2 regions of the Dactylosporangium cerinum genome follow, and region 1 is predicted to be linked to the other one. Evidence: riboswitches for the same ligand, from Rfam matches in the RefSeq annotation. Region 1 holds a riboswitch; the other holds the start of a gene.
What was found. A riboswitch is a leader RNA that binds a small molecule or an ion and turns the genes downstream of it on or off. The one in region 1 is predicted to bind cyclic di-AMP.
Positions count from the first base shown of each region.

Region 2: it holds a riboswitch for cyclic di-AMP, as region 1 does, so the genes downstream of both, ACFPIJ_RS63760 (coiled-coil domain-containing protein) here and ACFPIJ_RS38695 (C40 family peptidase) in region 1, are expected to answer to the same signal.

Region 1 is NZ_JBHSIU010000054.1:167,320-172,590, forward strand. Features, by position in the region: gene ACFPIJ_RS38685 (leucine-rich repeat domain-containing protein) at 1-607, shown strand, start outside; gene ACFPIJ_RS38690 (hypothetical protein) at 643-1,347, shown strand; gene ACFPIJ_RS38695 (C40 family peptidase) at 1,440-2,441, opposite strand; cyclic di-AMP (ydaO/yuaA leader) riboswitch at 2,449-2,613, opposite strand; gene ACFPIJ_RS38700 (hypothetical protein) at 2,789-3,100, shown strand; gene ACFPIJ_RS38705 (alpha/beta fold hydrolase) at 3,169-3,927, shown strand; gene ACFPIJ_RS38710 (ATP-binding cassette domain-containing protein) at 3,977-5,271, opposite strand, start outside.
Region 2 is NZ_JBHSIU010000131.1:357,789-363,059, forward strand. Features, by position in the region: gene ACFPIJ_RS63740 (outer membrane protein assembly factor BamB family protein) at 1-471, shown strand, start outside; gene ACFPIJ_RS63745 (CBU_0592 family membrane protein) at 432-707, opposite strand; gene ACFPIJ_RS63750 (cyclase family protein) at 704-1,375, opposite strand; gene ACFPIJ_RS63755 (LysR family transcriptional regulator) at 1,451-2,329, shown strand; gene ACFPIJ_RS63760 (coiled-coil domain-containing protein) at 2,323-3,339, opposite strand; cyclic di-AMP (ydaO/yuaA leader) riboswitch at 3,343-3,480, opposite strand; gene ACFPIJ_RS63765 (HPF/RaiA family ribosome-associated protein) at 3,698-4,144, shown strand; gene ACFPIJ_RS63770 (condensation domain-containing protein) at 4,844-5,271, opposite strand, start outside.

The sequences.
Region 1 (5,271 bases):
GTTGAACCTCAGCGGCAACGCGCTGACCACGGTGCCGGACGAGATCGGCAGGCTGCGTGGCTTGTCGGTGCTCTATCTGTACGACAACCACCTCGCGGAACTCCCGGCCGGCATCGGCGGACTCGGCCAGCTGGAGCAGCTCGACCTGAGCGGCAACCAGCTCGCCGTGCTGCCCTCGGGCATCGGCGAGCTGGCCGCGTTGCGCGCGCTGGAGGTGCGGGGAAACCGGCTGCGGGAACTTCCCGACCGGATCGGCGACCTGCGCCGGCTCGAGTTCCTCGACGCCGGCTCGAACCAGCTGGCCTCGCTGCCCGCGCGGATCGGCGACCTCGCCTCGCTGCGCGAGCTGGCGCTGGACGGCAACCGGTTGACCACACTGCCGCCGGAACTCGGCCGGCTCACCGGCCTGACCCACCTGCGGCTCGGCGACAACGGGCTGCTCGCGCTACCGTCCGAGCTGCGCGGGTTGACCAACCTCGTCGAGCTGACCGGCCTGCACGACGAACCGCTGATGAGCGCCTCGTTCCTGGCCGGCAACGACGGCTACTGGTTCGCCGGCGCCCAGCAGATCCTGACCGCCTACTTCACCGGCGGCGGGTTCTCCTGAACGTAACCTGGGAGGCGGTGCGTTAACCTGCCGCGATGGACCACCGCGTCGGGGACGTGCTGCGTATCCAGTGCCTGTTCACTCCCACGGTCGTGACGCACGTCGATGAATCGCATGTCACCGTCCGCTGGCCGTGGTGGGAGATCGACCCCGACGCCGACGGCATCCGCTGGAACGGCGAGGCGGCCCTGGACCGCCACGATCCGGCCGAGCTGTACGTCACGGAACCGACTGCCGACCAGCTCGCGCCGGGTGACACCTGTCGCATCGGCATCCCGCCCCGGATCATCCACGTCATCGAGGTCCACGAGCACGATCCGCCGCAACAGACCGGCTGGCTGCCGCGGCCGAAACTGAGCCTGCTCATCCTGCCAGCCGGCGAGGCACCCGACCCCGCCGCCGAGTTCCAGGGCACCAGCATCGAACCCGGCAACGGCATCCCGCTCACATTTGAGCTGGTCTTCCGGCCGTACGCCTTCTTGACGCCCGGTGACGACGTGGCCGACGCCGACGGCCGCGCCTGGCGTTTCGACGGACCGTGGGCCTGGACCGCCTACGACGGCGCTGACGGCGTGCCGACCTGGCCGCTCGCCGCGCTCAGCGGTGGCGCGGACCCGGCGGCTGTCTCCGCCGCAACCGCGACCGGCGCACACGAAGGTGAAGTGGCACGCTGGCGGCTGGCGGCGGGCCTGACGTCAGGCCGCTTCCCAGAAGGCCATCGCCAGGCCGAGGGCGCGTAGGTCGCCGGTCGTGGTCGAACGTCGCCCGGACGCCCGCGAACCGATCGCTCATCGACCGACCATGGACGCCCGGGCTGCCGGCGTCCAACCAATTAGGCCGGTCGGCCGTACCCGTACAACTTGTCGATGTCGACCGGGGCGACCTTCACGACCGTACGGCTGTTGGGGGCGTGGATGATCTGGTTGTTGCCGATGTAGATCCCGACGTGCCCGAGGTTGTTGTAGAACACCAGGTCGCCCGGGGCGAGCTGGCTGCGTGAGATGTGGCGGACCTTCTGCCACTGCTGTGCGGCGTTGTGCGGCAACGACACCCCGGCCGCTTTCCACGCCATCATGGTCAGCCCGGAGCAGTCGAAGGTGTTCGGCCCGGCGGTGCCCCACACGTACTTCTTCCCGAGCTGCGCCCACGCGTAGTTGACCGCCTTGCCCGCCGAGCCGGACACCGCCGGTGGCTTCCCCGCGGGCGGCGGCGTGGTGGTGGTCGTCTTGGGCTTCGCGGCGGCAGCGGCGGCCGCAGCGGCGGCGGCCTCGGCCTTGGCCTGCATCTGGTCCAGGCGGGCGATGTCGCCCTCGATCTTCTTGCGGCGGGTCTCCAGCTCGATCTTCTGCTGGCTCTGCGCCGCCTTGGTGTCGTTGAGCCGGCGCTGCTCGGCGGTGAAGGCGTCCTTCGCCGCGCCGTACGCGGCCAGGTCGCGCTGCTGGCTGAGCGAGATCTGCCGGAGGGTGCCGACCCGGTCGGTGAAGTTGTCCGACGATCTCGCGCCGAGCATGAGCGACCACGTGCCGAGGTTGCCGCCGCTCTTGTACGCGTTGACCGCGAGCGTGGTGGCGTCGTCCTGGGCGGTGTCCATGGTGGCCTGCAGCGGTGCCAGGTCGGCCTGCAACTTGGTGATCGCCGCCTCGGTCGCCTCGAGGTCGCCCTTGACCTTGTTGTACTGCTCGACGACGAGCTCGACCTCTTCGTTGCCCTTGTCGATCTGGGCCTGGAGCTGCTCAGGCGTCGGATCCGCGTGCGCGGCGCAGGCCGGGGCGATCATCGCCGCCACCGCCAGCGCGACGACCGCGGTGCGCAGCGTCGTGCGTCCGTTGAACACGGCACAGTCCTTCTTCCTGGACCGCTTACCGGGTTAGCTGACGGATTCGGGCGAGAAGAAGGCGCGCCCTACCGCGCCGTGGCGCGGATTCACCCCAATGGAAACCAGGTTGGTTCCCCGGCTCGTCGACCTCGTGCGGGACACGCGGCCGGCGACTCAGCGGTGGCTGCCCGGCCACCCCGGCGGGGTGGCGAAGTCCGGCAGGCCGACCCAAACGTAACGGCAGCAGAGACCGTCGGGCCTCGATCTAAGCGACACTTAACGAAGACTCAAGACGCACCTGCCTGTCTCGAACGGCGTGAATAAGGCGATGCGCGACGTGGAGATCTGCGGCATCGTGGTTGTCCATGGCCGAGCGGGTGATGTTCGTGCAGTTGAAGACCGGTCACGGCACCGATCAGGGTCCGGCGTGGATCAGTACCGTCCGGTTCAACCGCACCTGGAAGACGGCCTACTGGCACGGCCGGACGTTGCGCCGCTGGCCGGGGATGTTCGACGCGAACTTCTTCGACGTCGAGACCGACGAGCGCTACTGGCTCTCGGGGCCGCACCGCGACCGGGCCGACACCCGGTACAGCAACATCCGGCCGACGATCGACGAGGACGTCCGCGACCTGTACGAGGCGTTCCTGCGCGGCGGCCCCCTGCCGGGCCGGTAGCGCACCAGGACCGTGCCACGGGCAGCGGGGGCGGTTCCGGTGCGCCATGATCGGGGCGGGAGGTCACAGTGCAGCGGTATGTCGAGCTCGACGGCGTGCGCACCTGGTACGACGAACGAGGCGCGGGCGATCCGGTGGTGCTGCTGCACGGCGCGGTCGTCGACTCGCGCTGCTTCGCCGGCAACCTGGACGCGCTGGACGGTGGGTTCCGGCTGTACGTGCCGGAGCGGCGCGGCCACGGGCACACCGCGGACCCGGGCGGCCCGCTCAGCCCGCAGGTCATGGCGCGGGACACGGTCGCGTTCCTGCGGGACGTCGTCGGCGGGCCGGCCGCGGTGGTCGGCTACAGCGCGGGTGCGGTCGTGGCGCTGCTGACCGCGATCGCCCGGCCCGACCTGGTGTCCCGGCTGGTGCTGATCAGCGGGGCCTTCCATCAGGACGGCGTCCTGCTACCGCCGGCCACCCCTGCCGACATCCCGCAGATCATCTACGACCAGCACGCCGAGGTGACCCCGGAAGGGCCGGGCCACCTGGTGTCCGTCATCGAGCGGATCGCCGCGTCGTCCGACGCCGGCGACCTGGCGCTGGCCGCCGCCGACCTGAGCGCGGTGGCCTGCCGGACGCTGGTGATGGCCGGCGACGACGACGCCGTCTCCCTGGAGCACGTCCTGCGGCTCTACCGGGCGCTGCCCGATGCCGAGCTCGCCGTGGTGCCCAACGCCTCGCACACCCTGCTCATCGAGCACCCGCAGCTGTGCACCGGGCTCGTCACCACGTTTCTGTCCGGCCCGCCGGCACCCACGCACATGCCGATCCGCCGGGCCTGACCCGTTGCAGGGACGGCGGGATCGGACGGCGGCCACCGTCGGCGCGGGCTCAGGCATAGTCGGCCGCCTGCATGGTGCAGACGGTGGCGTACCAGCCGCCGGTGGCCATCAGGTCCTCGTGCGTGCCGACCTCGGCGACCTTGCCGTCGCGCAGCGTCACGATGAGGTCGGCGGTGCGGACGGTCGAGAAGCGGTGCGACACGAGCAGCGTGACGCACCCGTTGACCGCCGCGTCCGCCCGCCCGACCTCCAGGCAGCCGGCGAACAGGGCGGCCTCGCTCTCCGCGTCCAGGCTGGCGGTCGGCTCGTCCAGCACGCGCAGCAGCGGCGCCTCGCGCATCATCGCCCGGCCGAGGGCCAGCTTCTGCCACTGCCCCTCCGACGGCAGGGCGCCACCCGGCATCGACCGGCCCAGCGGCGTCTCCAGCCCGTCGGCGAGCCGGCCGATCACGTCGGCCGATCCGGCCCTGGTCAGTGCCCCGGCGGCGGCCTCCCGGTCGCCGAGGCGCGGCAGGTCGCCGGCCCCGACGGTGTCGCCGGCGGGCAGCTCGAACCGGCAGAAGTCCTGGAACCCGGCCGCGAGCCGCTCGCGCACGCTGTGATGATCGAGCGTCACGAGATCGACGCCGTCGAGCAGGATCTGACCGGCGGTCGGCCGGTAGAGCCCCATCAGCAGCTTGACCAGGGTCGACTTGCCCGCCCCGTTGTGCCCGGCGAGGGCGACGACCGTGCCGGCGGGCAGGACGAGGCTGACGTCGTCGAGCACCGGCGGGCCGTCGGGGGTGTACCGGAAGGTCACGCCCCGCAGCTCGATGCTGTGCCGCAGGCCGGCCGGTGCGGTCGCGCTGCCGGAGTGCCGGTCGCCGGACTGCTCCACGAGGCGCTCCAGCCAGGTGAACCGCTCCAGGATCGTGCTGAGCCGGCTGAGCTTGCTGAACGTCGTCGCCGCCTGCTCGGCCTGGGCGACCAGTTGCATCGCCAGGACGGCCAGCAGGAACACCACGCCGCCGCTGCGCACGCCGGGGTCGTCGCGCGACAGCCAGAGCAGCAGCAGGACGCCCGCGGCGAACAGTGTCCACCCGATGGTCATGATCCGTCCCGTGCGGAGGCGGGCCAGCCGCTGCCGGCGGTCCGCGGTGCGCAGCAGTTCGTCCTGCCGGTCGGCGACGGCGCCGGTCATGCCGTACTGGCGCAGCTCGCCGGCCGGGCCCGGCTCGGTCCCGGCCAGGAAGAGCATGCGCGCGGCCCGCATCGGCGCGGAGATGTCGTCGAGCATGCTGGAGATCTCCCGCTCGGCCCGCATCGACGCGAGCACCGGCAGCAGCACGAGCAGCGGAAGCGGCG
Region 2 (5,271 bases), on a different contig from region 1:
GATCAGCAGGCGAAGCTCGACGCCCTCGTCGCGTGCGGGGAGCGGCGCGTCTGCGCGGTCGAGCGGGGCCGGCTGACGGCGCTGGACATCCGCACCGGCGAGGTCGAGTTCCGCGTCGACCTCGACGGCCCCGGCACCGTGCTGCCCGTCGGCGACCGCGTCATGCTGCGCGACGCCGGCGGCGCGGTGCTGCTGGACGCCGCCGGGCACGTCATGCGGCGCTGGCCCGGCAAGCGGGCCGCCCGCCTCGACGACGGCAGCTACCTGCTGCTGCCCTCCGACGTGCCCGTCGGCGCCTTCCCGTGGCTGGGTGTGCAGGCCGGCAACGGAGCGACCCGCGACCTCGGCTCCATCGACGTGACACCCGAGACGTGCACCTGGAGCCACACGTATCTGGCCTGCGCCGCGGAGGTCCCGGGACGGTTCGTGTTCTACCGGGTCAGGACGCCCTGGTACTCGGGGCGGCTCTGACGGGTGCGCTTGCGCGCCAGCCGGAACATCGCCACCGCACCGATCGCGACCCAGATCACGTTGAGCACGGCGGACGGCCAGGCGCCGTTGACGGCCGAATTGAGCGCGAGGGCGGCACCGCCGGCCATGTTCAGGACCTGGAACACGCCGCCGTCGCCGGTGATCCGCTTGGCGGACACCAGCGCGTACGCGGCCAGCAGCACGGCCGCACCCGCCCAGCCGAGCAGCGCGATCACGACAGCACCGCGAACGCGCGGACCGTGAACGTGCCCATGCCCGCGATGCGCGGCGGCACCGCGGAGAAGCGGAACCCGTCGAGGGGCAGCCGGTCGAGGTCGGTGAGGTGCTCCACGACGTAGATGCCGGCGTCGAGCAGGCCGGTGTGCGCGGGCCGGGTCAGGTCGGCGACGTCGTCGATGTTCACGGAGTCGATCCCGACCAGTGCGGGGCCTTTGCGGACCAGCCACTCGACGGCGTCGCGGGTCAGGAACGGCGCGTCGGGTCCGCCGTAGGCGGGGTTGCCGAAGTGCCTGGACCAGCCCGTACACACCAGAACGGCGACACCGGACAGATCGGTGCCAGCACCGAGAGCCTTGGCGAGGTGCGCCGCGTCGACGGCGCGTTCGCCGGTCGCGTCGACCAGGAGGCCGGGCAGGTCCGCCACCCGGTCGAGGGGTACGTCGGTGAGATCGCCCCGGCCCTCGAACCGGTGCGCCGGGGTGTCGAGGTAGGTGCCGGTGTTGGCGATCAGGTCGATGCGGCCGATCTGGAAGGTGGTGTCGACGGCGTACCGGCCGCGGGAGTCGTCCCGGGACAGGTAGTCGGTGATGACGGGTCCCGGCATGCCCGGGTATGTGACCAGCCCCGCGTGGATCGGGTGGCTCAGTTCGACAAAGCGGCTCACTCGTTCATCTTGATGGACAGCGCAGCTAACGTGTGAGCGAGAATTCCTACAGTTGCACTGAAGCAGGGCTGCACATTGAACCTGGATCCGCGCCGCCTCGCGGTGCTCGCCGCGATCGCCCGCCGGGGCACCCTCGCCGGCGCCGCCGCCGCGCTGCACGTCACCCCGTCGGCGGTGTCGCAGCAGCTGGCGCAGCTGGAGCACACCGTCGGCCGGCCGCTCGTCGACCGGTCCGGGCGGCGGGCCGTGCTCACCGCCGCCGGCCGGGTGCTCGCCGGCCGGGCCGAGGCCATCGAACGCGAGCTCGCCGAGGCCGAGCGGGAGCTGACCGCGATGTCGGGCCGGGCCGCGGGCCTGGTCCGGGTCGGCGCGTTCCCGACCGTGATCCGGTTCCTGCTCATCCCCGCGATGGCCCGGCTGGCCCGCGACCACCCCGACGTGACCTGCTCGATCACCGAGCTGGACGGCCCGCCCGCGCTGCGCGAACTGCGCCTCGGCGGCCTGGACGTGACGATCACCGAGCGGGACGCCTCGCTGGGTCTGGAGTCGCGCCGGCAGGTGCACGTGGTGCCGCTCGGCGAGGATCCCTACCGGGTGGTCGTGCCGCTGGACTGGCCGCCGGTGCATTCCTACGGCGACCTGGCCGACCGGCCGTGGATCTGCGGGCCGCCGTCCTCGACGACGGGGCAGGTGCTCGACCGGCTGGGCCGGGAGCGTGGCTTCACCCCGCGGCGGGTGCACCTGTGCGTGGACTATCCGGCCGTGCTCGCCCTGGTCTCAGCCGGCCTGGGCGCGACCATCGCGCCGGATCTGGCGCTTCGCGGCGGGTCTGATTTCGCGGTGCGGGTGACGGACCTGCCGGTCGCCGGGGCGCGCCGCCTCGACGCCCTCGTCACCGCCGGCAGGACTGCCCTGCCGGCGGTGGAGGCGCTGCTCACGGCGCTCGTTCAATAGATGGACATGTGGACGTGGTTGGTGTGGTCGCTGCTCGGGTCGCCCTGACCGCTGGTATACGCGCGCCAGCCGGCCGCCGGCGTCCAGATCTGCTTGAACCAGATCACGTACATGACCCCCAGCGCGGTCGCGTTCTTCACCAGCCACGCGGCGAGCTGCGTGCCGTACTCCTTCGACGAGCCGGTCGCCACCCCGCCGAAGCCCTTCACGTCGGCGGCGAAGTCGCAGGCCCGTCCCTTCGGGTGCTCGTACGGCTCACCCGGCGGCCGCCAGCACGACACGAAGTGCGTGAAGCCCGCCTTCTGCACCTGCTGCATCGCGTGCAACGTCCTCGGCGTCAGGCAACCCTTCGTGGTCGGGTCGTCGACGCTGCACGACTCGGCCGGCCACGACCCGTCGGCCCGGCGAGGGGCCGGCTCCGCCGTCTTGCTGGTGGTGTTGCCGCTCCCGGTGGTGGATGCGTCGACGGCGTTCTTCGACTGGGCGAGAGCCTGCTCCAGCTCCGCCTTCTGCTTCGTCATCACCGCCATGCTCGCCTGCTGCTTGGCGACCTCGGCGTCGATCGTCGCCTTCGTCTTGCTCAGCTCCGCCCGCAGCACCGCCACCTGGCGCAGCTGCGCGGCCCGCTCGCGGGCGAGGACCTCCAGAGTGCTCACCCGGTCGGCGAACATCCCCGGGGTGCCGCTGTTGAGCAGCGTCGCCGCGCTGCGCAGCCCACCGCCGTTCTGATACGCGGCGACCGAGATCGACTGGCTCTCCTCGAGCAGCGCCGCGTACTGCGGCTCGGTCGCCGCCTGTTGCGCGGCCAGGTTCTTCTGGCGCTCCAGCGACGCGGTGAGCGCGTTCTGCGCGTCGATGTACGCGCGGTTGGTCTCGTCGAGCTTCTTGATCAGCGCAGGGTCGCCGCCCTCGCTGGCGTTCGCCGGTGAGGACGTGCCGAGCACCACGGTCGGGGTCAGGAGGATCGCAAGCGTCGCGACGACGGCGACGATCCACGGAGGTCTGGACATACTGTTCCCTCCATCGGCCGCCTACCGGGTGAGCTGACGGATTCGGGACGGAACAGTCGCCCCTACCGCTCGTTTCGAGCGGATTCACCCCAGAAACTTGGTTCCCCGGCCCGTGGGGGCACGGCTCGGCGGCGGCCCGCGCCGGCACAGTCGGTGCCTACGAGCGGGGCTGCCGCCGACCCTAACCACCTGCGATTTCACCCTTCCTGAGACCCTCCGTGACGTCCCGGCGGCGGAGTGAAACAGGGCGAGGTGAGGGGTGGTAGGCTAGCTTCCTAGGTAGGTTTGGGGGACATGAACCAGGTCACTGCGGGGTATGCGGTGATCGTCAAGGAAAGCAACGGAAGGGGTCTCGGACATGTCGAGGAGTGCTACGAGCACACCGGCCACCGTCGAGGACTGCCTGCGCGTCGGTGCCGGTTTCTCTCAGGGGGACAGGGCCTGGATCGCCGAGCAGTTCGCCACGCTCGACAGTCAACTGGCCACGTACCATGCCGACGCCACCGAGCTCGAGGTGCTGGTGAAGGACCGGGGCGCGCGGGGGCAGAAGGTGACCCTCGAGTGCTGGATCGCCGGGCAGCAGAAGATCGTGACGACGTCGACGGAGGAGGATCTGCACGCCGCGATCAACGACGTCCGCGACGACCTGCGGCGCCGCTTGAACGACGCGAAGACCCGGCAGGAGCCCCGCAACAACCGCCATCTGCGCGAGAGCACCATCACGGACGTCATCTCCCCTGAGCTGACCCCGCCCTTGGACGAGACCGAGCCGGCCGACGAGGAGAGTGCCGCTCGGAGCGTGTGACCTTTTGCGAGAGTTGCCCGGTCGCCGGTTGCTGGCGGCCGGGCTTCGCTGCGTGGTTGCCCGCTTTTGCTGGTTGCGGTTCGCTGTCTCTGGTCGTCCAGACCTTCAAATATTCGCCCAGACGTTGCGGGGACTTGATGGCACCGCCCGGCCTTCGGCCGTGCGACAGGGTTGCGTGGTCACCGCGACTGCCGTCTTGCGGTGATGCCAAGCCAGGTCCGCACTCACATGATCCAGGCCCGTCGAGGTCATCATTCGGTGCTACAACACCGCCTTCAGCCAAAAAACGAAAACCATCGATCACTGGACTGGTCGGTACCAGCGCTCCCGAACGGAAATCTTGAACAACCTGGTGGATCGGTGACCGCCCGCGGTCAGTAATCCACCAGGTAGTTCGAAACGTTGGGTCCGGCGCGGGCGGGGCGGGGGAGATTGCGGCTTTTGTGACCAGCGGCGGTGTGGGACCACCGAATGATGACCTCGACGGCGGTGGATCATGTGAGTGCGGACCTGGCTTGGGATCACCGCAAGACGGCTGTCAGGGTGACCACGCCACCCTGTCGCACGGACGCGCCAGCGGCCGGGCGGTGCCATCAAGTCCCCGCAACGTTGGGCGAATATTTGAAGGTCATGCTGACCGGAAACCGCGAACCGCAACCAGCGACCTGACACGGCTGCACATGAGACGACCAGTGCACATCACAACTCAAGCAGCGTGCCCGTAGTGGCCCGCGGGTCCAGGGCAGCCTTGACGACGAGACGCTCAAGGCCGTCGAGGAAGCCCAGCGGCCCGCGTTCGCCGAGGAAGCCCCGCTCGGAGCACAGCATCAGCTCCGCCGTGTCGCTGAGGTCGGTCAGGAAGAGGAAGAAGTTCGCGCCCTTCGGCAGGCGGTCGATGACCGGGGCGAGCAGCTTCGTCGCCGGCAACGCGTCAGTGATGGCGAGCGTCAGGACGGCCTCGGGCAGGGGTGGTGGCGGGGTCTGCTCCTGCACCGAATACCGGGTGTCGTTGAAGAAACAGTAGCCGTCGGGGGTGATCGCCCGCTGGACGGCGATCTGGGCGAAGATGGTGTCGAGCTTGCGGGGGTCGTACTCGCAGTGGGCGTAGGCCAGCAGTGCCGCGTCGG